3 regions of the Streptomyces sp. NPDC096012 genome follow, and region 3 is predicted to be linked to each of the others. Evidence: riboswitches for the same ligand, from Rfam matches in the RefSeq annotation. Region 3 holds a riboswitch; each other region holds the start of a gene.

Region 1 (7,384 bases), on a different contig from region 3:
TCCTGCGGGGGCGGCGGCCCGAACGCGAACGCCTCCCGGGTGCCGTCCCAGCGGCGGGCCCGGCGCGGGGCCTGGAAGCGGGCCGCGCCCACCGGCGGCTCAGCGAAGGGAATGCCCCGGAACACCGCCAGGCCCTGCTCGCGCAGGCCGCGCACCGCGCCGCAGGCGGTGCGCACCACGGGGTCGCCGGTGTCCGGGGCCAGGGACTCGCTCGTCGTCATGCTCGCTCCTCACTGGTCATGAGGAGAACGGACGGGAGCGATCACGAGTGCCCGTCAGCTGAGGGTCTTCAGCGCGGCGGCGTCGTACGCCGTCAGCTCGTCGAAGCGGTCGGAGAGGACCTTGGCCGCCCACTCGGGGTCCTGCAGCAGGGCGCGGCCGACGGCGACGAGGTCGAACTCGTCGGCCTCCAGGCGGTCGAGGAGGTTGTCGATGGCCTTGACCTGGGAGCCCTCGCCCTGGAAGGCGCCGATGAAGTCGCCGTCGAGGCCGACCGAGCCGACCGTGATGACCGGCTTGCCGGTGATCTTCTTCGTCCAGCCGGCGAGGTTGAGGTCGGAGCCCTCGAACTCCGGCAGCCAGTAACGGCGGGTGGAGGCGTGGAAGGCGTCGACGCCGGCGGCGGCCAGCGGGGTGAGGATCGCCTCCAGCTCCTCGGGGGTCTCGGCGAGGCGGGCGGTGTAGTCCTGCTGCTTCCACTGCGAGTAGCGGAAGAGGACCGGGAACTCGGGGGACACGGCCTCGCGGACCGCGGCGACGACCTCCGCCGAGAACCGGGCGCGGGCAGCCGGGTCGCCGCCGTACGCGTCGGTGCGGCGGTTGGTGCCCGCCCACAGGAACTGGTCGAGGAGGTAGCCGTGGGCGCCGTGGATCTCGACGCCGTCGAAGCCGATGCGCTCGGCGGCCGCGGCGGCCTCGGCGAACGCGCCGATCACGGCGTCCAGGTCCGCCTGCGTCATCGTCTTGCCGGTGGGCTCGGCACCCGCGGTGACCAGGCCGGAGGGGCCGACGGCGGGGGCGTCCGGGAAGGGCGGGTCGCCCTGCTTGCGGACCATGCCGATGTGCCACAGCTGCGGGACGATCGTGCCGCCCGCCGCGTGCACGTCCTCGGCGACCCGGGCCCAGCCCGCGAGCTGCTCCTCGCCGTGGAAGCGCGGGACGCTGTCGCTCTGGCCGGCCGACTCGTGGCCGACGTAGGTGCCCTCGGTGACGATCAGGCCGACGCCCGCGGCCGCGCGGCGCGCGTAGTAGGACCGCACGTCGTCGCCGGGGACGCCGCCCGGGGAGAACATCCGGGTCATCGGCGCCATCGCGATCCGGTTGGGAACGGTGAGGCCGTTCAGCGCGATCGGACGCGAGAGGATCCTGGCCGCACGGGAGGCGGGCTCGGTGACGGTGACGGTCACGTGGGGGCTCCTGAGAGGTAAGAGTGGAAACCGACTGGTATGTGCGCACGCATTGTTGCACCACATGAAGCAACAGTCGCCACGCTCCCCGCATTCCCGCCCCGGCCCCCGATCCGGCGACGGAAAAAGCCCGAGGGCGGTCTCCCCTGTCGTGCGACAGGGGAGACCGCCCTCGGTCAGGACGCGATCGGCCGTGAGGCGGATCAGAAGTCCATGTCACCGCCCGGCATGCCGCCGCCGGCCGGCGCGGCGGCCTTCTCCGGCTTGTCGGCGATGACGGCCTCGGTGGTGAGGAACAGCGCGGCGATGGAGGCGGCGTTCTGCAGCGCGGAACGGGTCACCTTCGCCGGGTCGATGATGCCCTCGGCGACCAGGTCGACGTACTCGCCGGTCGCGGCGTTCAGGCCGTGGCCCGGGGTCAGGTTGCGCACCTTCTCCACCACGACACCGCCCTCGAGGCCGGCGTTGACGGCGATCTGCTTCAGCGGGGCCTCGAGCGCGATGCGCACGGCGTTGGCGCCGGTCGCCTCGTCACCCTCGAGCTCCAGCTTCTCGAAGACCTGGGAGGCCTGCAGCAGGGCCACGCCACCACCGGCGACGATGCCCTCCTCGACGGCGGCCTTCGCGTTGCGGACGGCGTCCTCGATGCGGTGCTTGCGCTCCTTGAGCTCCACCTCGGTGGCGGCACCGGCCTTGATGACCGCGACACCGCCGGCGAGCTTCGCCAGGCGCTCCTGCAGCTTCTCGCGGTCGTAGTCCGAGTCGCTGTTCTCGATCTCGGCGCGGATCTGGTTCACGCGGCCCTGCACCTGCTCGGAGGAGCCGGCACCGTCCACGATGGTGGTCTCGTCCTTGGTGACGACGACCTTGCGGGCGCGGCCCAGGAGGTCCAGGGTCGCGTTCTCCAGCTTGAGGCCGACCTCCTCGGAGATGACCTCGCCGCCCGTGAGGATGGCGATGTCGCCGAGCATGGCCTTGCGGCGGTCGCCGAAGCCCGGGGCCTTGACGGCGACGGACTTGAAGGTGCCGCGGATCTTGTTGACGACCAGGGTCGACAGGGCCTCGCCCTCGACGTCCTCGGCGATGATCAGCAGCGGCTTGCCCGACTGCATGACCTTCTCCAGCAGCGGGAGCAGGTCCTTGACCGAGGAGATCTTGGAGTTGGCGATCAGGATGTACGGGTCGTCGAGCGACGCCTCCATCCGCTCCATGTCGGTGGCGAAGTACGCCGAGATGTAGCCCTTGTCGAAGCGCATACCCTCGGTGAGCTCCAGCTCCAGACCGAAGGTCTGGGACTCCTCGACGGTGATGACGCCTTCCTTGCCGACCTTGTCCATGGCCTCGGCGATCAGCTCGCCGATCTGGGTGTCGGCGGCGGAGATGGACGCGGTGGAGGCGATCTGCTCCTTGGTCTCCACGTCCTTCGCCTGCTCCAGCAGGGCGGCGGAGACGGCCTCGACGGCCTTCTCGATACCGCGCTTCAGCGCCATCGGGTTGGCGCCGGCGGCGACGTTGCGCAGGCCTTCCTTGACCAGGGCCTGGGCCAGCACGGTCGCGGTGGTCGTACCGTCACCGGCGACGTCGTCCGTCTTCTTGGCGACTTCCTTGACCAGCTCGGCGCCGATCTTCTCGTACGGGTCCTCGAGCTCGATCTCCTTGGCGATGGAGACACCATCGTTGGTGATCGTGGGGGCGCCCCACTTCTTCTCGAGGACGACGTTGCGGCCCTTGGGGCCGAGCGTCACCTTCACGGCGTCCGCGAGCTGGTTCATGCCGCGCTCGAGGCCGCGCCGCGCCTCCTCGTCGAACGCGATGATCTTGGCCATGTGAAGTGGTCCCTCCAGGACTGGGGGTGATTCCTTCGGACCGCGCCCGCGCCCGCGACGGACGGCTCGCCGACCTCGTGGTTCCTTGCCCCACCCGGTCTGCGGGCCTCACCGACCCGGTCCTTCGTTGTCACTCTCACCTTCAGAGTGCTAACGCAATGATTAGCACTCGGCATGCCCGAGTGCAAGGTGCGCCCGCACAGCGAACTCGTCGGGCGGCGGCGGTCGGGTGACGGCCGGACGCGAGCACCAGGGCGGACGGCGGGGCGGCCGGCCACCCGCGCACACCGCGGGCCCGGGCACGACGAAGGGCCCGCACCCTCTGCGAGGTGCGGGCCCTTCGTGACAAGAAACGTTCAGGCGCTGAGGCGAACCATGTCGGCCTGCGGGCCCTTCTGGCCCTGCGAGATCTCGAACTCCACCCGCTGGCCCTCCTCCAGGGTGCGGTAGCCGTCCATCTGAATGGCGCTGTAATGGACGAAGACGTCCGCACCACCGTCGACCGCGATGAAGCCGTACCCCTTCTCCGCGTTGAACCACTTGACGGTGCCCTGAGCCATGCCTAACTCCCCTATTACTGGCCCTTGCACAGATCCACACTTCGCGGACCCGGGTCAGACCTCGCCCCACCAAATGGACGGGGCGTGCGCCGGAACGCGTCGACCGCGGCTGAATGTATCTGTCCAACTGCCGTCTGCAACAGGTCAATCGGACGAGAATTCTGGACGAGGCCGGTCCGGAATGTGGCGAGAATTCGCCTGAATTCAGGGCAAGTCGGGCTCCACAAAAGGAGCAAAAGCCACATAAAACCCGCACACTTTGGCTACTTCTTGCCGGGTCGCGCGGTATGAATCAAGGGGCCGCGATCAGTGGACCGCGAGCGCGTTCCCCAACTGTACCGCGCTCAATCACGCAGAATTGCCCCCTCCGCTTCTCTCACGGAGGAGGCAATCGGGCGAACCTTGCGTAACCGCTGTTACCGAAGGTAATGATCGGTCATTCGGTCAGCAGCCGCCGGCGACGGCGGGAATGATCGAGACACCGGCGCCGTCGGGGGTCTCCGTCTGCAGGCCCTGCTCGAAACGGACGTCGTCGTCGTTGACGTACACGTTGACGAAACGGCGCAGCCTGCCCTGGTCGTCCAGCACCCGGGCGGCGATTCCCGTGTGGTTCTTCTCCAGGTCCTCGATGACCTCGGCGAGGGTCCCGCCCTCCGCGGCGACCTCGGCCCGGCCGCCGGTGTAGGTGCGCAGGATGGTCGGGATGCGAACGGTCACGCTCATGCGAGGCCAGCCTCTCGGAAGGAGTCCAGGGTCGGGCGGATGGTGGCGCTGAGGCCGGTGCCGGCCACCGCGTCCAGGGTCTTCAGGCCGTCGCCGGTGTTGAGGACGACCGTGGTCTTCGCCGGGTCCAGCAGGCCGTTCTCCAGCAGCTTGCGGGTGACGCCGACGGTCACGCCGCCCGCGGTCTCCGCGAAGATGCCCTCGGTGCGGGCCAGCAGCTTGATCGCGGACACGATCTCCTCGTCCGTCACGTCCTCCACGGCACCGCCGGTGCGGCGCGCGATGTCCAGGACGTACGGGCCGTCTGCCGGGTTACCGATGGCCAGGGACTTGGCGATGGTGTCCGGCTTCTGCGGGCGCACCACGTCGTGACCGGCCTTGAAGGCGGTCGACACCGGGGAGCAGCCCTCGGCCTGCGCACCGAAGATCTTGTACGGCCTGTCCTCGACGAGCCCGAGCCTGATCAGCTCCTGCAGGCCCTTGTCGATCTTCGTGAGCTGGGAGCCGGAGGCGATCGGGACGACGAGCTGGTCCGGGAGCCGCCAGCCGAGCTGCTCGCAGATCTCGTACGCCAGGGTCTTGGACCCCTCCGCGTAGTACGGCCGCAGGTTGACGTTGACGAAGCCCCAGCCCTCGCCGGCCGGGTCGCCGATCAGCTCCGAGCAGAAGCGGTTCACGTCGTCGTAGTTGCCCTCGATGCCGACCAGCTCACCGCCGTAGACGGCGGCCATGACGACCTTGCCCTGCTCCAGGTCGTGCGGGATGAACACGCAGGACCGGAAGCCGGCGCGGGCGGCGGCGGCGCCCACGGCGCCGGCCAGGTTGCCGGTGGAGGAGCAGGAGAGCGTGGTGAAGCCGAAGGCGCGGGCGGCCTCCAGGGCCTGGGCGACGACGCGGTCCTTGAAGGAGTGCGTGGGGTTGCCGGAGTCGTCCTTCACGAAGAGGCCGCCGGTCACCCCCAGCTCGCCCGCCAGGTTGTCGGCCTTGACCAGCTTGGTCCAGCCCGGGTTGATGTTGGGCTTGTCGGCCACGTCGGCGGGGACGGGCAGCAGCGGGGCGTACCGCCAGATGTTCGCGGGGCCCGCCTCGATGCGGGCGCGCAGCTCTTCGGTGCCGTAGGCGGAGAAGTCGTAGGCGATCTCCAGCGGGCCGAAACACTCCTCGCACGCGAAGACCGGACCGAGGGGCACGCGGTGGCCGCACTCGCGACAGCTCAGGGCCGCGGCGGGTCCGAGGTCGACGGTGGAACTGCTGGTGCTTGCAACTGTCTGCACAGCCATGGAGGCGAGGCCCTTTCTCCTCATCTTCCTCACGACGCATCTCGCCGCGAGACGGATTTGGCACCTTCCCTAGCCGGGAGCCTCGCGTGGAAGACGAGTACCGGCTGGAGGGTTGCCGGGGCTTCATCGGGCCGTGTCCCTCTGCCCCTCTGGATGAGCGGTATTCGGTTGTCGACGCGCGCGACCTCCGACATGCGATGGTCACCGGCGTTGTTCAAGACTGTAACCGAAGGCCGGGACAGTTGAGATAGTCGTCCGAACCGCGAGACACGTGAGGAGCCGCCGTGCTGGAAGAAGTCGAGCGCTGGCTGGCCACCCGCTCCTGGTCCGTGGCCGATCGCCCGCTGCCCCGGATCCTGGCCGCCAAGCAGCGCACGGGGCAGACCATCAGCGTCGTGCTGCCCGCCCTCGACGAGGAGGAGACCGTCGGCGACATCGTCACGGTCATCCGCCGCGACCTCGTGGAGCGGGTCCCGCTCGTCGACGAGATCGTCGTCGTCGACTCCGGCTCCACCGACCGCACCTCCGCGGTCGCCGCCGCCGCGGGCGCCCGGGTCGTCCACCGCGACGACATCCTGCCCCGGATACCCGCCGCCCCCGGCAAGGGCGAAGTGCTCTGGCGCTCGCTGCTCGTCACCGGCGGCGACATCGTCTGCTTCGTCGACGCGGACCTGAGGGAGTTCTCCTCCGACTTCGTCTCGGGAATCGTCGGCCCGCTGCTCACCGAGCCCGGGGTGGACCTGGTCAAGGGCATGTACGACCGCCCGCTGGGCGGCGCGGCCGGTCAGGGCGGCCGGGTCACCGAGCTGATGGCCCGCCCGCTGCTGAACATGCACTGGCCGCAACTGGCCGGTTTCGTGCAGCCGCTGGGCGGCGAGTACGCGGCGCGCCGTTCCCTGCTGGAACAGCTGCCGTTCCCGGTGGGCTACGGCGTGGAGCTGGGCATGCTGGTCGACGCCCTGCACCTGGTGGGGCTCGACGCGCTGGCCCAGGTGGACGTGGGTGTGCGCAGGCACCGCCACCAGGACGGGCAGGCGCTGGGCCGGATGGCCGCCGCCATCTACCGCACCGCCCAGCTCCGGCTGGCCCGCGGCCACCTGGTCCGGCCCGCCCTCACCCAGTTCGAGCGGGGCGCGGCCGGCTTCGAGCCGCGCACCTACTCGGTGGACACCGAGGAACGCCCGCCGATGGCGCAGATCGCGGAGTACGCCGCCCGCCGCGTGGCTTGATGGCGCGCGGAGAACGGCCGTATACGGCCCCCGCCGGGGCAGACCGTACGTTTGAGCGTTTCCGGGCCGGGCTAGGTTGAGGCGTATGGCTTCGACCCACGGTGCTGAGGTGCTGGTCGCGTCCAACCGCGGCCCGGTTTCGTATCAACTGCGCGAGGACGGCTCGCTGCACGCCAAGCGGGGCGGCGGCGGACTGGTCTCCGGCCTGTCGGCGATCGGTCCGGACACCGACGCGGTGTGGGTGTGCGCCGCGCTGGGCGAGGGCGACCGGGCGGCCGTACGGCGCGCCGACGGCGGTCTGCTGCCGGCCGAGGAGACCGGCGGGCAGCGGGTGCGGATGCTCGACATCGACGCGACGGT
Region 2 (7,384 bases), on a different contig from region 3:
GCTCTCGCGGCAAGGCACCGGCCGGCGAGCGCATCGCCGACTGGGCCGACGGACGGCTCGGGATCTATTCCCTGGCCAAGTCCAACATGCGCAAGATCTTCCCCGACCACTGGTCGTTCATGCTGGGGGAGGTCTGCCTCTACAGCTTCACCATCATCATCCTGACGGGTGTCTACCTGACGCTGTTCTTCCACCCGTCGATGAACGAGGTGGAGTACCACGGCAGCTACGTCCCGCTCCAGGGGCAGCTGATGTCGGAGGCGTTCAGCTCCACCCTGCACATCTCCTTCGACGTGCGCGGTGGCCTGCTGATCCGGCAGATCCACCACTGGGCTGCGCTGATCTTCCTCGCCGGCATGTTCGTGCACATGATGCGCGTCTTCTTCACCGGCGCGTTCCGCAAGCCGCGTGAGATCAACTGGCTGTTCGGCTTCCTGCTGTTCGTCCTTGGCATGTTCACCGGCTTCACCGGTTACTCGCTCCCGGACGACCTGCTCTCCGGCACCGGTGTCCGCTTCATGGAGGGCGCGATCCTGTCCGTGCCGATCGTCGGCACGTACCTGTCGTTCTTCCTCTTCGGCGGCGAGTTCCCCGGCCACGACTTCGTGGCGCGGTTCTACTCGATCCACATCCTGCTGCTGCCGGGCATCATGCTCGGTCTGGTGGTCGCCCACCTGATCCTGGTCTTCTACCACAAGCACACGCAGTACGCGGGTCCCGGAAAGACCGAGAAGAACGTCGTCGGCATGCCGCTGCTGCCGGTCTACATGGCCAAGGCCGGAGGCTTCTTCTTCCTGGTCTTCGGTGTCATCGCGGCCATCGCGGCGATCGCGCAGATCAACCCGATCTGGGCCATGGGCCCCTACCGCCCGGACCAGGTGTCCACCGGCGCCCAGCCCGACTGGTACATGGGCTTCGCCGAGGGTCTGATCCGCTTCATGCCGGGCTGGGAGATCAACTTCTGGGGTCACACGCTCGTCCTGGGCGTGTTCATCCCGCTGGTGCTCTTCCCGCTGGTCCTGGCGGCCATCGCGGTCTACCCGTTCATCGAGTCCTGGGTCACCGGCGACAAGCGCGAGCACCACATCCTGGACCGCCCGCGCAACGCCCCGACCCGCACCGCCTTCGGTGTCGCCTGGGTGACGATCTACATGATCACCCTGGTCGGCGGTGGCAACGACCTGTGGGCCACGCACTTCCAGCTGTCGATCAACGCCGTCACCTGGTTCGTCCGGATCTTCTTCTTCGTCGGACCGGTCATCGCGTTCGTCGTCACCAAGCGGATCTGCCTCGGACTGCAGCGCCGCGACCGCGACAAGGTGCTGCACGGCCGCGAGACCGGCATCATCAAGCGGCTGCCGCACGGTGAGTTCATCGAGGTGCACGAGCCGCTCAGCCAGGAGCAGCTGCACACGCTCACCGCGCACGAGCAGTACCAGCCGGCCGAGATCGCTCCGGCGGTCGACGAGAACGGTGTCGAGCGCAAGGTGAAGGGCACGGAGAAGCTTCGCGCGAAGCTCTCCGCCGCCTACTACGGCGAGGACAACCAGATCCCCAAGCCGACCGTCGAGGAGTACAAGGAGATCACGAGCGGCCACGGCCACCACTGATCCCCGCGTCGCCACACCACGGAGAGGGGCCCCGTCCGTTGCGGACGGGGCCCTTCGCCGTCCTCCGGGCTGGATAGGGTGGTGTACGACCTTGCAGGACTGTGTACGAGGAGCGGCTGATGAGCGCTGTGACCCCCGCTGGAGGCGACACCGCGGCGGGCCGTTCCTGGCCCGTCCTGCTGAACGGTCTGCTGACCGGACGGGACCTGTCGGCCGACGAGACCGCGTGGGCGATGGACCGGATCATGCGCGGTGAGGCGACCGACGCCCAGATCGCCGGCTTCATGGTGGCGCTGCGGGCCAAGGGCGAGACGGTCGAGGAGATCTCCGGACTCGTCCGGACGATGTACGAGCACGCCAACGTGATCGAGGTGCCCGGCCCGGCGGTCGACATCGTCGGCACCGGCGGGGACGGCGCCAAGACGGTGAACATCTCCACCATGGCCTCGATCGTCGTCGCGGGCACCGGCACGAAGGTCGTCAAGCACGGCAACCGCGCGGCCTCCTCCGCCTCCGGGTCCTCCGACGTCCTGGAGCAGCTCGGGATCAATCTGAACCTGACCCCGAGACGGGTCGCCGAGGTCGCCGAGGAAGCCGGCATCACCATCTGCTTCGCGGTGAAGTTCCACCCGTCCCTGCGCCATGTGGCGGCGGCCCGCGGCCAGCTGGGCATCCGGACCACGTTCAACGTGCTCGGGCCGCTGACCAACCCGGCCAAGGTACGCGCCCAGGCGGTCGGGGTGGCCGACCCGAGGATGGCCCCCATCGTGGCCGGCGTCCTCGCCGAGCGGGGCAACTCCGCGCTGGTCTTCCGGGGGGACGACGGCCTGGACGAGCTGACCGTCACCGCCACCTCCCGGGTGTGGGTGGTCCGCGACGGCAAGGTCTCCGAGGAGGTCTTCGACCCGCGGGACGTCGGCATCGACCTCGTCCCCGTGGAAGCACTGCGCGGCGCCGACGCGGCCTACAACGCGGCGGTCGCCCGCCGCCTGCTGGACGGCGAGCGGGGGCCGGTGCGGGACGCGGTCCTGCTGAACGCGGCGGCCGCGCTCGTCGCCCTGCGGCCCACGGACGCGCCGCTCGCCGACCAGCTGCGCGCCGGCATCGCCGAGGCGCGGGAGTCGGTCGACTCGGGCGCGGCCAAGCGGTCGCTGGAGCGGTGGGTGGCGGCCAGCAACGCCTGACCCGGGGCCGGGCCGAGGCGCAGTCCGTATGCCGGACTGCGCCTTGCGCGCCGAAGACCGTGTGGCAGGATACTGAACCAGGTCATGAGTGACAGTCATGAGGCCCCGGCCGACTGTCCGGCAACCCTCCGTCCGTGGCGGGGTGCCCCGGGTGAAGACCAGGTCGCGGACAGCAAGGTCTGCGGCAAGCGCGGACCCCTCGCGCGCTCGTGACGAGCGCGGGGCCAGGGGTCCTGGTCATCGAGGGAGCCGTTCCGTGAGCCGGCGAATGCGATAGGGCCGCAGAGCCCCGCCTCCGCACACCCTTTTTCCCCTCGTCCGCGCTCGAGCCGTGTCCGCTCGCGCGGCGGGTCCCATCTGCTCGCACGGGAGTTCCCCCATGTCCGTCATCACCGCTGCCGCCGACCAGACCGTCTGTGCCCCGCTGTCCGTGCTGGGCCGGGACGTGACCGTTCCGCTCGTGACGGGCGGCGAGGTCGGCTACGCCGCGCTCGACTACGCGGCCAGCGCCCCCGCCCTCCAGCGCGTCTGGGACGACGTCGCCGCCTACGCGCCGTACTACGGCAGCGTCCACCGCGGGGCGGGCTACCTCTCCCAGCTCTCCACCGACCTGTTCGAGAACGCCCGCAGGACCGTCGCCGCGTTCCTCGGCTGCCGGCAGGACGACCAGGTGATCTTCACCCGGTCGACCACCGACTCCCTGAACCTGCTGGCCCGCGCCCTGCCGGCCGGCTGCCAGGTCTTCGTCTTCGAGACCGAGCACCACGCCTCCCTACTGCCCTGGCAGGACGCCCAGGTCAGCTACCTCGACGCCCCGCGCAGCCCCCGGCAGGCCGTGGAGACCCTGGAGCGGGCCCTCGCCGGCCGCACGGTGTCCGCCGAGGGGGGCCACGGCCCCGCCCTCGTCTGCGTCACCGGCGCCTCCAACGTCACCGGGGAGCTGTGGCCGGTGCGCGAGCTGGCCGCCGCGGCGCACGCGCACGGTGCCCGGATCGTCCTCGACGCCGCCCAGCTCGCCCCGCACCACCCGGTCGACGTCCGCGACCTGGACGTCGACTGGGTCGCCTTCTCCGGGCACAAGCTGTACGCCCCCTTCGGCTCCGGCGTGCTGGCCGGACGCGCCGACTGGCTGCGGGCGGCCGAGCCGTACCTCGCGGGCGGCGGCGCCAGCCGCAAGGTCACCCGGCGCACCGACGGGGGAGTGGACGTGGAGTGGCACGAGAGCGCCGCCCGCCACGAGGCCGGCTCCCCGAACGTGATCGGCGCCTACTCGATCGCGGCGGCCTGCAAGGCGCTCACCGAGGCCGGCTGGGAGTCCCTGGTCGCCCGGGAGCAGCACCTGGTCCGCACCGTCCGCGAGGGCCTCGCCGAGGTGCCCGAGGTGCGGATCCTCTCCCTGTTCGGCGACGACGCCCCGCGCGTCGGCGTCATCTCCTTCGTCGTGGAGGGCTGGAACAGCTCCCACTTCGCCGCCGCGCTCTCCGCCGAGTACGGCATCGGCGTCCGCGACGGCCTGTTCTGCGCGCACCCGCTGGTGCGCACCCTGCTGGGCAGCGACCCGCAGGCCCAGGGCGAGTGCGGCGCCCCGGAGGCGGCCCCGGGCGAGAAGTCCCTGAACGCCATCCGCGTGAGTTTCGGCGCGGGCACGCCGGACGAGCACGTGGAGCGGTTCGTGAACGCCGTACGGGAACTGGTCCGCGAGGGCGCCAAGTGGCGCTACCGCACGGAGGACGGCCGCTGCGTCCCCGCGGTCTGAGACCGCCCGGCGGACGGCCGCCGCGAGGGGGGCCGGACAGGGCCTCCGCGACGGCCGTGCCGCCCTTGCCGGAACCCGGGTGCGGCCTCGGCGGCGGCCGGCACACCCCTGCGGGAACCTGGGGTGCGGCCTGGGTGGCGGCCGGCCCGCACCCGAGGGAGCCCGGGTGCGGCCATGGCGGCGGCGGTGGCGCCGGTCGTCGTCCGCGGCCCTCGCCCGTACGCCCCCTGGGGCGCCGGCGTCGCCGCGGTGGACGGGGCTAGGCCCTGTCAGACAGGACCTAGTTGTCCAGGCCGATGGCGAACGCGGCCTCGAGGTCGTGCTGGGAGTAGGTGCGGAACGCCACGTGCGTGTCGGTACCCTCCACGCCCGGGATCTTGCTGATCCGGCCCGGGATGACCTCGGCCAGGTCCTCGTGCTGCCGTACCCGGACCATGGCGATCAGGTCGTAGGTGCCCGTGACCGAGAAGACCTCGCTGACGCTCTCCAGCGCGGCGATCTGCTCCGCGATCTCGGGGATCCGGTCCACGCTGGTCTTGATGAGGACGATCGCGGTGATCACGGTTGGTTCTCTCCCTCGGGAGCCGGGGCCGGTGCGGGCTTCACTCTAGCCCTCCGGCTTCCCGCCAGTGCCCTTGTGAGGACGCCCTTCGGACCCCTCCGGCCGCCGTAGCGCGCCCAGGCGTAGCCGAAGCCGAGCGCGAAGCCCACCAGGTGCGCGAGGTAGGCCACGCCCGGGCCGTCGGAGGCGCGGCCCGCCGCGAGCCACTGCAGGGCCGCCCAGCAGGGCAGCACGACCCAGGCGGGGAAGCGCAGCGGCAGGAAGAACAGGAACGGCAGAAGACTGGTCACGCGCGCGCGGGGGAACAGGTAGAGGAACGCTCCGAGGACCGCCGAGATCGCCCCGGAGGCGCCCACCAGCGACTGCTCGGAGGCGGCGTTGGCGGCCGCGTAGCCGAGCAGGGCCAGGTACCCGCAGCCGGCGTAGAAGAGGGTGAACTGCACCCGGCCCATCCGCTCCTCGGTCATCGCCCCGAAGACGAAGAGGAAGAGCATGTTGCCCAGCAGATGCACCCAGCTGCCGTGCACGAACAGGGCGGTGGCCGGGGTGAGCGCGTCGCGGGCGGCTCCGTCGAACAGCTCGGCCGGGACCACCCCCCAGCGGCGGAAGTACGCCCGCTGCGCGGCGAGCATCGCGTCCCCGGTGCCGTACGCGGGGGTGAGGCCGGAGGCGGGGCTCAGCACGAAGATCAGGCAGCACAGGGCGATGAGGCCGTACGTCATCGGCGCCGAGGTCCCCCGGACCGCTCTGAGTGTCCTGCCGGCCGCCGTGCTCCAGGTGCTGATCATGACTACAGAGCATGACGTAACGGGACGCAAGCTGACAGACCGCCTCGCCGCCGTGAACGGATGGGCGGCGACTACCCGCCAGGCCGTAGGGTTACGAGCCACACGCGCCCGCCGGTGGCGCGCGCCGAGAGCGATAAGGATGCGGACGACGATGACGGTTCCCCTGCCGACCGCCACGACGCGATGGCGCTGCACCCTGTGCGGCAATCTCACCCGGTTCGACGTGACCCGCTCCTCGAAGGTCGTCGAGTACGTCCATCTCGATCTGGCCGGCGAGCCGACGGTGGAGGAGCGCGAGGTGGTCGGTGAGACCATCGAGTCGGTGCGCTGCCGTTGGTGCAACGCGGTGGACCAGGTGGAACTCGTGGACAGGCCGGGTGCCGGCTCCTGAGCGGAGCGGCCCCCGGGGAACAGCGGACGTAGTGGGGTGTGACGGATGGTGGAGACCGCAGGCGGGGGGCCGGGCGACGGCACCGCCGAGGTGCTTGACCGTCCGCTGCCCGACGGTGTGCGCCGGCGGGTCGTGCAGATCGTCTCGGACGGCTTCGGCGGCCTGACCGTGGTGGAACTGCCCGCCCAGCTGAGGCAGTACGCCCGGTTCGCCCCCAATCGCCGGGCGAAGTTCGCCGGCAACGCGATGGCGGCGGCACTGGAGACCGATCCGCTGTTCCGGCAGCGGATCGGGGAGAAGTTCAGAGAGGCGCAGCCGGAACTCGCCGGCGCCCTCGACTCAGGCTCCCCGCCCCCGGCCGCGGACCCGCTCGACGTGGCGGCCGCGGCCTACGTACTGCGGCCGGCGGGCTGGGTGAAGCTGGTCACCGCGGCCGGCGAGGAGGCGCAGCGCGCGCACGCCGAGCGGGTGGAGGAGGAGAGCCGGGCCGAACTGGAGCGGCTGCGCGCCGAACTGGTGGAGGCCCGCGACCACACCCGGGCCGAGACCGAACGGCTGCGCGCCGAGCTGGAGTCGGCGAAGAAGGAGGCCGAATCCCTGCACCGCAAGCTGCGCGCCGCGCACAGCGACGTCAAGCGGGGCGAGGCCGCGCTGCGCAAGGTGCAGGCCGAGGCCGACGCCGTGCGCGCCGAGGCGCAGCTGCAGGTGTCGGCCGCCGAGAGCGAGTCCCGCCGGCTCAAGGCCCGGCTCGGCGAGGCCGAGGCGGCGCTGGAGGCCTCCCGGCGCGCCGCCCGCGAGGGCCGCAGCGTGGAGGACATGCGGGTACGGCTGCTGCTCGACACCCTGCTGGACGCGACCCAGGGCCTGCGGCGCGAACTCGCCCTGCCGCCGGTCTCCGTGCGCCCGGCCGAGACCGTGGACGCGGTGGAACCGGGACGGATGACCCCGAAGGACATCGCGGCCCGCGCCCTGTCCGAGAACGACCCGGCGATCCTCGACCAGCTGCTGGCGCTGCCGCAGGTGCATCTGGTGGTCGACGGCTACAACGTCACCAAGACCGGCTATCCGCAGATGCCGCTGGAGAAGCAGCGGC
Region 3 (7,384 bases):
CCAACAGGTCGAGGTCCGGAGCGAGTTCGGCGATCCGGTAGGCGCGCCGGACATCCCCGGAGAACTCCTTGACGCCGTGGACGTGCCCCTCGCCGTGCAGCCGGGCGAGGAGTTCGGGCACCAGGTCGACCTTGGTGTCGACGGGGTTGTTGTACGCCACCACGGGCAGGCCGGCCCGTGCGACCTCGGCGTAGTGGGCGAGGACGGACCGCTCGTCGGCGCGGTAGGCGTTGGGCGGCAGCAGCATCACCGAGGCGCAGCCGGCCTCGGCCGCCTGCTCGGCCCAGTGGCGGGCCTCGGCGGAGCCGTACGCGCCGACGCCCGGCATCACCCGCTCACCCCCGACGGCGTCCACGGCCGTCCGCACGACCCGGGCGCGCTCCTCGGGGGTGAGCACCTGGTACTCGCCGAGCGAGCCGTTCGGTACGACGCCGTCGCAGCCGTTGCCGACCAGCCAGGCGCAGTGCTCGGCATAGCGGTCGAAGTCGACCGAGAGGTCGTCGCGGAGGGGGAGCGCGGTGGCGACGAGGACGCCGCGCCAGGGGCGGGAGCGCTCGAGGGTCATGGTGATCCCCAATCGATAGGGTGTGACATATTACTGGGCCGGACGGTCGCGGAAGAGCTGAGCGGTCGGTCAGTCCGGTCGGGTAGGGCGGCCGGTGCGCCGTGCGGTCGGTGAGTCGGGTTCGGCCAGGGCGGCTGGTATGCCGTGCGGTCGGTCAGTCGGGTTCGGTCAGGGCGGCCGGTGCGCCGTGCGGTCGGAGTCGGGTTCGGTCAGGGCGGCCGGTACCCCGAGCGGTCGGTCAATCCGGTTCGGGCAGGGCGGCCAGTACGCCGAGCGGCACCGGCCGGGCGAACGGCCGGCGCCCCGCGGGAAGCGGCGGGCAGCCGGTCAGGGCCGCCACGGCGGGCGCGCACATCCGGCCCTGGCACCAGCCCATCCCGGCCCGGGTGAGCAGCTTCACGGAGCGCGGATCGCAGGCGCCGAGCGTGCCCGCGGCCGTACGGACCTCCCCGGCGGTGACCTCCTCGCAGCGGCACACCAGCGTGTCGTCGGTGACCTGTTCGGCCCAGCCGGCCGGCGGCTCGCACACCGCGTCGAGCGCCGCGTAGAAGTGCCGCAGCCGGGTCCTGGCCCGGGCGGCGGCCGCCCAGCGGCGCGGGTCCGCGGGGGCGCCGCGCAGCCGGGCGGCGATCGAGCGGCCGGCGATGTGGCCCTCGGCCAGGGCGAGGGCCGCGCCGCCGATGCCGGTGGTCTCCCCGGCGGCCCACACACCGGGCACGTCCGTGCGCTGCTCGTCGTCGACCCGCACACCGGTGCCGGACAGGGTGCAGCCGAGCGTCTCGGCGAGGTCGGTGTGCGGCAGCATGCCATGGCCGACGGCGAGGGTGTCGCACGGGATCAGGAGCGAGCCGCCGGGTCCGGTCCGGCCGCCCCGGTCGAGCGCCGCCACGGTGACCGCCGTCAGCCGCTCGGTGCCGTGCGCCTCCACCACGGTGTGCCGGAGCACCGTGCGTACACCGTGGCGCAGCAGCCGGGCGGCGTATCCGGCGCCCTCGGCGAGCTTGTCCGGGCGCGCCGCCAGGGCCGCCATCCGGCGCGGCACCGCCGCGGGGTCGGCGGACTCGACCAGCGCGGCCACGCGCGCCCCGGCCGCCGCGAGCCCCGTGGCCACGGGCAGCAGCAGCGGCCCGGTCCCGGCGACGACGGCCGTCCGGCCGGGCAGCACCAAACCGCCCTTCAGCATGGCCTGCGCGCCACCCGCCGTGACGACGCCGGGCAGCGTCCAGCCCGGGAAGGGCAGGACGCGCTCGTAGCCGCCGGTGGCGAGCAGCACGGCGTCGGCGCGGACCGCCACACCCTCCTCCTGGGCGGGGCCGTGCAAGGCGTGCACGGTGACACCACCGGACCCGGGCTTCCGCTCCACGCACCAGACGTGATGATCGGTCAGGTGGGTGATCGAACCCGTGGCACGGTGCCGGTCCAGTCCGTCCCGCAGCCGCTCCCAGGCGCGCCACTGGTGGTGCAGGGCCTGTGGCCGGCGGGCGCCCAGGGCGGCGGCGGGCTGCCGGTAGAACTGCCCGCCCGCCTGGTCGGCCGCGTCGACGAGGGTCACGCCGATGCCCCGGGCGGCCGCCGCCAGCGCCCCGGCCAGTCCTGCCGGGCCCGCGCCGACGACGACGAGACGCGGTCGCTCAGTCATCGCACCGGCCCGTCCCGCGCTGGGTGCGGATCACATCGCCCGCCCGCACCGGTACCAGGCAAGCGCGTTGGTTCGGCAGGTCGTTGACCGTCACGAGACAGTCGAAACACACTCCGGTCCCGCAGAAGACGCCCCGGGGACGGCCCGCGCCGCGGGTGCTGCGCCAGGTCGTCACCCCCGCCGCCCACAGGGCCGCCGCGACGGTCCGGCCCGGCAGTGCCTCCAGGGGCCGGCCGTCGAAGGTGACGGTGCAGGTCTCGCCGGGCCCGGCCCGGGCCAGCTCCTCCGGATTCACGGTGTGTCGCCCCCCTCCGCGTCGAACCGCTCCGGCCGGAACGGTGTGAGGTCCAGGTCCGGCGTCTTCCCGGTGAGCTTCTGCGCGATCAACCGCCCCGTGCCGGTGGCGAGTCCGATGCCGGCCCCCTCGTGCCCGCAGGCGTGGAACATCCCGGGCGCCCGCGGGTCGGGGCCGATCGCCGGGAGATGGTCGGGCAGGTACGGCCGAAAGCCCGCGTACGTCCGCAGGGCGCGGACCCGCTCCAGGAACGGGAACAGCCCGATCGCCCCGGCCGCCAGCGCCCGTACCGCCGCGAGCGACAACGAGCGGTCGAATCCCACCCGTTCGCGGCTCGCGCCGATCAGGACCGGCCCGGCGGCCGTGCCCTCCACGACCGGCGAGGTGCGCAGGGCGGCCGAGTCGCTCGCCACGTCGGCCACATAGTCCGCCGCGTACACCTTGTGCCGGACCATCCGCGGCAGCGGCTCGGTGACCAGCACGAAGCCGCGCCGGGGGAGGACCGGCAACCGGACGCCCGCGAGAGCCGCGAGGTCACCGCCCCAGGTGCCGGCCGCGTTCACCACCGCGGGCGCGTGCAGGTCGCCCCGGTCGGTGCGGACGCCGCGCACCGTGCCGTCCGCCGCGCGCAGCACGCCCGTCACCGTCCGGCCCGTGTGCAGCGGGGCACCGCAGGCGCGCAGCAGGTGGGCCGCGGCGAGCGCGGGCATCACCTGGGCGTCCTGGGGATAGCGCACCCCGCCGGCCATGCCGGGCGACAAGCGGGGTTCGAGGCCCGGCAGTTCGTCCGCACCGACCGGCTCGGCGGTGACGCCGGCGGTCCGTTGCCCCGCGGCGAACTTCGTCAGCGCGGCGAGGGAGCGGGGCGTCGAGGCCACCACGAGGCCGCCCTTGGACTCGTACTCGATCACCGGGCCCAGCTCCTCCGCGAGGTCCGCCCACAACCGGGCCGACAGGAGGGCCAGTTCCAGCTCGGGGCCCGGTTCCTTGTCGGAGACGAGGAGGTTGCCCTCGCCCGCGCCGGTGGTGCCGCCGGCCACCGGTCCCCGGTCCACCACCCTCACGTCGAGACCGGCCCGCGCGGCGTACAGCGCACAGGCGGCGCCCACCATTCCGGCTCCGACGACCACGACATCGCAGGTCAGCCGCTTCGTCACGCCAGTACTATGTCACATGTCTCTGGCGCTGAGGAGACCTCGGTCGCCTTTCGTCGTTCGCCTTGCCGTCCGGCCCGGTGCACGGTCGGTGGCGGCCCGCGGGGCGATGCGGGGAGTGCTCGCACGTCCTCCGGCGTGCGCCTGGTGACCCGGCCGGCGGTGACCTGCGGCAGGACCTGAGGAGTCCTCGCGCATCGTCCGGCGTTCCCCCGCCGTCCCCCCGGCGCTCGTCCGGTGTCCCCGTCGCCATTCCCCGGCGGTCGTCCGGCGCCCTTGCCATTCCCCGGCGCTCGTCCGGCGTCGCCCTCGCCATCCCTCGCCGTCCCCCGGCGCTCGTCCGGCGTCCCCCGGCGCCCGTCCAGCGTCGCCCTCGCCGTCCCCCGGCGGCCGTCCAGCGTCCCCCCGCCGTCCCCCCACCGCTCGTCCGGCGTCGCCTCGCCGGGCCGTGGGGCTCCGCGTCCGAATCCCAGGCGTGGACGCCCCCTTGACGGCGTGCGGAGCCCGATCGACACTCCAGGGAGGAAATCCTAGTGAACGGGTAGGGAATCATGACGCGTCCGGAGACGGTCGCCGGCCGAGCGGGCCGGACGCCGTTGTGCGCGCCCCTGCTCACCTCCCGGCGCCACATCGACCTGCTGCGCGTCTGCAGCGCGATCAGCGGCCGGTACTGAGTCCGGGCCCTCGCCCTCGCCCTCGTCGCCCGACGGCGCCGGCCGGCGCGCCCGTCCGCCGTGCCCGTCAGGGAGTTCATCCGCCCACGCCCAGGGGAGACGCATGTCCAGCAGTCCGCTCGCCGCCGACTCGAACGTCCACCGCACGGCTCCCCTCTTCCGGGGCCGGCTCGGCCGGGACGCCCGCAGCGGCCACTACGCCGTACCGCACCGCTACCGGCTCCATCTGTCGACCGCCTGTCCGGACGGCCTGCGCCTCGCCGCCGGCCACAGCCTCCTCGGCCTGGACGGCAGTTGTCCGGTCACCTTCCTGCCCGCCGTGCCCGACTGTCCCGGCGGTGGCCACGCGGCGCTGCGCCCGCTGTACGAGGCGAGCGCCCACCACTACACCGGGCCGGCCCTCGCCCCCGTCCTCAGCGACGACTGGTCCGGACGCATCGTCAGCACCCACGCCCCGGACATCCTGCGCGACCTGGACCGCTTCCCGCGTGACGGGCGGTCCTCGCTGTACCCGTCCGGAACGCGCTCGGTGATCGACGCCGTGGAACGGATGTGCGCCGACGGCGTCGAGGACGCCGCCCAGCGTGCCGGACGGGCAGGCGCCGGTCCCGCCGAGCGGGCCGCCGCCCTCGACGTGCTGCTCGACACCCTGGGCCGGCTGGAGCGGCGGCTGAGCGGTGCGGAGTACCTGGTCGGCGACCGGCTGACCGCCGCCGACGTGGAACTCTGGGTGGCCCTGGTGCAGCTCGACACCGTCCACCGCTGCCACCTCGACGCCTCCGCCGTGCACCGGATCGCCGGCCACCACGCGCTGTGGGCGTACGCCCGCCGCCTGGCCGCCCGCCCCGCCTTCGGCCGGCACCTGGACCTCGACGGCATCGCCCGCCGCCACCACGGCAGTTGCCGGGGGCTGGAGGCCGCCGGAGCGGCTGTCCAGATCCTGGACTGGGCGGCCCACGCCGCGCAGGTCCCGGACGCTTCCCGCAGGTGAGAGCCGGCCCTCAGGGTCCGCTCCGCGGACGGCCGTTGACATTCGAACGGGCGACTGCCTTACTTGCCACTCAGAAAGGTCATGAGCGTCAGCGCCAAGCCCTGGCTCGCTGACCGGCAACCCTCGCACGCGGTGGGGTGCCCCAGGTGACGACCGGACCGGACGACGTATTCGGTAAGCGCGAGGCCCCCCCGGGGGCCGGAACAGTGACAGGTGACGCCATGTACGCAGCTCCCAGGACGGCCCCTCGCCGTTCCCCGGGCTGCGTACCGCCGTACGCCCAGCTCCTGGTCGCCGACCGGGCCGTCGATCTGGTCCGCGTCAGCAGCGCACTGTGTACCGCACCGGGCTCCGCCCGCCGTCGGGGCTGACCTCAGCGTCCCAGCCCGCGCGTTCCGCACGTACCCCGTGCGTGTGATGTGCCGTTGCCCGCCCAGCCCCCGGTTCCGCCGCGTCTCCCGTGCGCCGTCTCGTGCCCCAGTGCCGTCGCGGCCCGCGCGCCCGCCGCCGTCCCGGGGGTGCCCGATTCCGCCCGGAGTCCGCCCATGAGTGAATCCCCAGGCGCCGCCCTCTCCCTCGCCGAGAGGCCCTCGCACCCCGGCGAGGCGCCGGTTCCGCCGCCCGCACGGAGAGTTCGGCCGCGGCGCAGACCCGGCCGGTGGATCGTCACCGCCGTCGTCCTCGTCCTCGTCGCGCAGATCCTGCACGGACTGGTCACCAACCCCTTCTACCAGTGGGACCGGTTCCGCTACTGGTTCCTGCGCCCGGCCGTCCTCGACGGCCTCCTCGTCACGCTCGAGGTCGCCGCCCTGAGCGCGGTGCTGGGGCTGGCCGGCGGCATCCTGCTGGCGCTCGGCCGGCTCTCCGCGAGCCCGGTGCCGCGCGCGGTCAGCTGGACGTACACCTGGCTGTTCCGCTCCACCCCGCTGATCGTCGTGCTGATATTCCTGTACAACTTCTCCGCCCTGTACCGGACGTTGAGCCTGGGCGTGCCCTTCGGCCCGTCCTTCGTGCGCTTCGACGAGTCGAGGCTCGCCACCGACATGACGATCGCCGTCGTGGGCCTCAGCCTCAACGAGGCGGCCTACGCGGCGGAGGTGGTCCGCGGCGGCCTCCTCTCCGTCGACCAGGGGCAGCACGAGGCGGCATCCGCGCTCGGTCTGCCCAAGGGTTACCGGTTCCGCCGGATCGTCCTCCCGCAGGCCCTCAGGTCCATCGTCCCGAACTACGTCAACCAGCTGATCGGGCTCATCAAGAGCACGTCCCTGGTGTTCTACGTGTCCCTGCTCGACCTCTTCGGCGTGGTGCAGTCGATGGGCAACACCTACCCCGGGGACGTCGTACCGCTGCTGATGGTGGCGACCGCCTGGTACCTGCTCCTGACCAGCGCCGTGTCCGTCGTCCAGTACTACGTCGAGCGGTACTACGCGCGGGGCGCCACCCGCGGCCTGCCGCCGACGCCGTTGCAGAGAGCCCGGGCCGCCGCGGCCGGCCTGGGTGCCCGCCTGCGCAAGGAGGCCGCCGTATGACCGGCGCCCAGACCCCCGGCACGCCCGTCGCCGCCGCGCTCGAAGTGCACGGCGTCCACAAGTGGTACGGCTCCCACCACGTCCTCGACGGCATCGACCTGACCGTCCGGCCCGGCGAGGTCACGGTGATCCTCGGGCCCTCCGGCTCCGGCAAGTCGACGCTGCTGAGGGTCGTCAACCACCTGGAGAAACCCGAGACCGGCCACGTCAGCGTCGGCGGCGAGCTGATCGGCGTCAAGCGGTACGGGGACCGGCTCAGGGAACTCGGCGAGCGCGCCATCCTCGCCCAGCGCCGCCGGATCGGCTTCGTCTTCCAGAACTTCAACCTCTTCCCGCACCTGACCGCTCTCGACAACGTCGCCGCGGCCCCCCTGGCCACCGGCCGGACGACCAGGCCCGCGGCCCAGGAGCTGGCGCGCGAACTGCTCACCCGGGTGGGCCTCGGCGAGAAGGCGGACGCCTATCCGCGGCAGCTGTCCGGCGGCCAGCAGCAGCGCGTGGCGATCGCCCGCGCCCTCGCCCTGCGGCCGGGGATCA

Evidence for each region. A riboswitch is a leader RNA that binds a small molecule or an ion and turns the genes downstream of it on or off. The one in region 3 is predicted to bind S-adenosylmethionine.
Region 1: linked by a shared signal. The riboswitch ahead of thrC (threonine synthase) and the one ahead of ABVB68_RS35925 (amino acid ABC transporter permease) in region 3 are both predicted to bind S-adenosylmethionine.
Region 2: linked by a shared signal. The riboswitch ahead of ABVB68_RS35010 (aminotransferase class V-fold PLP-dependent enzyme) and the one ahead of ABVB68_RS35925 (amino acid ABC transporter permease) in region 3 are both predicted to bind S-adenosylmethionine.

Annotation. Positions count from the first base shown of each region.
Region 1 covers NZ_JBEOTD010000001.1:136,028-143,411, reverse strand. Annotated here, with positions in the region: gene ABVB68_RS00740 (carboxylesterase/lipase family protein) at 1-221, opposite strand, end outside; gene ABVB68_RS00735 (NADH:flavin oxidoreductase) at 276-1,406, opposite strand; gene groL (chaperonin GroEL) at 1,610-3,232, opposite strand; gene ABVB68_RS00725 (cold-shock protein) at 3,589-3,792, opposite strand; gene ABVB68_RS00720 (MoaD/ThiS family protein) at 4,237-4,515, opposite strand; gene thrC (threonine synthase) at 4,512-5,795, opposite strand; SAM riboswitch class I at 5,813-5,955, opposite strand; gene ABVB68_RS00710 (glucosyl-3-phosphoglycerate synthase) at 6,080-7,024, shown strand; gene ABVB68_RS00705 (alpha,alpha-trehalose-phosphate synthase (UDP-forming)) at 7,110-7,384, shown strand, end outside.
Region 2 covers NZ_JBEOTD010000064.1:12,000-19,383, reverse strand. Annotated here, with positions in the region: gene qcrB (cytochrome bc1 complex cytochrome b subunit) at 1-1,610, shown strand, start outside; gene trpD (anthranilate phosphoribosyltransferase) at 1,730-2,794, shown strand; SAM riboswitch class IV at 2,875-2,991, shown strand; gene ABVB68_RS35010 (aminotransferase class V-fold PLP-dependent enzyme) at 3,174-4,550, shown strand; gene ABVB68_RS35005 (Lrp/AsnC family transcriptional regulator) at 4,831-5,112, opposite strand; gene ABVB68_RS35000 (rhomboid family intramembrane serine protease) at 5,109-5,900, opposite strand; gene ABVB68_RS34995 (hypothetical protein) at 6,052-6,291, shown strand; gene ABVB68_RS34990 (NYN domain-containing protein) at 6,337-7,384, shown strand, end outside.
Region 3 covers NZ_JBEOTD010000074.1:5,449-12,832, forward strand. Annotated here, with positions in the region: gene ABVB68_RS35895 (dihydrodipicolinate synthase family protein) at 1-565, opposite strand, end outside; gene ABVB68_RS35900 (FAD/NAD(P)-dependent oxidoreductase) at 804-2,204, opposite strand; gene ABVB68_RS35905 ((2Fe-2S)-binding protein) at 2,197-2,499, opposite strand; gene ABVB68_RS35910 (NAD(P)/FAD-dependent oxidoreductase) at 2,496-3,656, opposite strand; gene ABVB68_RS35915 (putative leader peptide) at 4,205-4,327, shown strand; gene ABVB68_RS35920 (glutathione S-transferase C-terminal domain-containing protein) at 4,431-5,318, shown strand; SAM riboswitch class IV at 5,396-5,505, shown strand; gene ABVB68_RS35925 (amino acid ABC transporter permease) at 5,864-6,847, shown strand; gene ABVB68_RS35930 (amino acid ABC transporter ATP-binding protein) at 6,844-7,384, shown strand, end outside.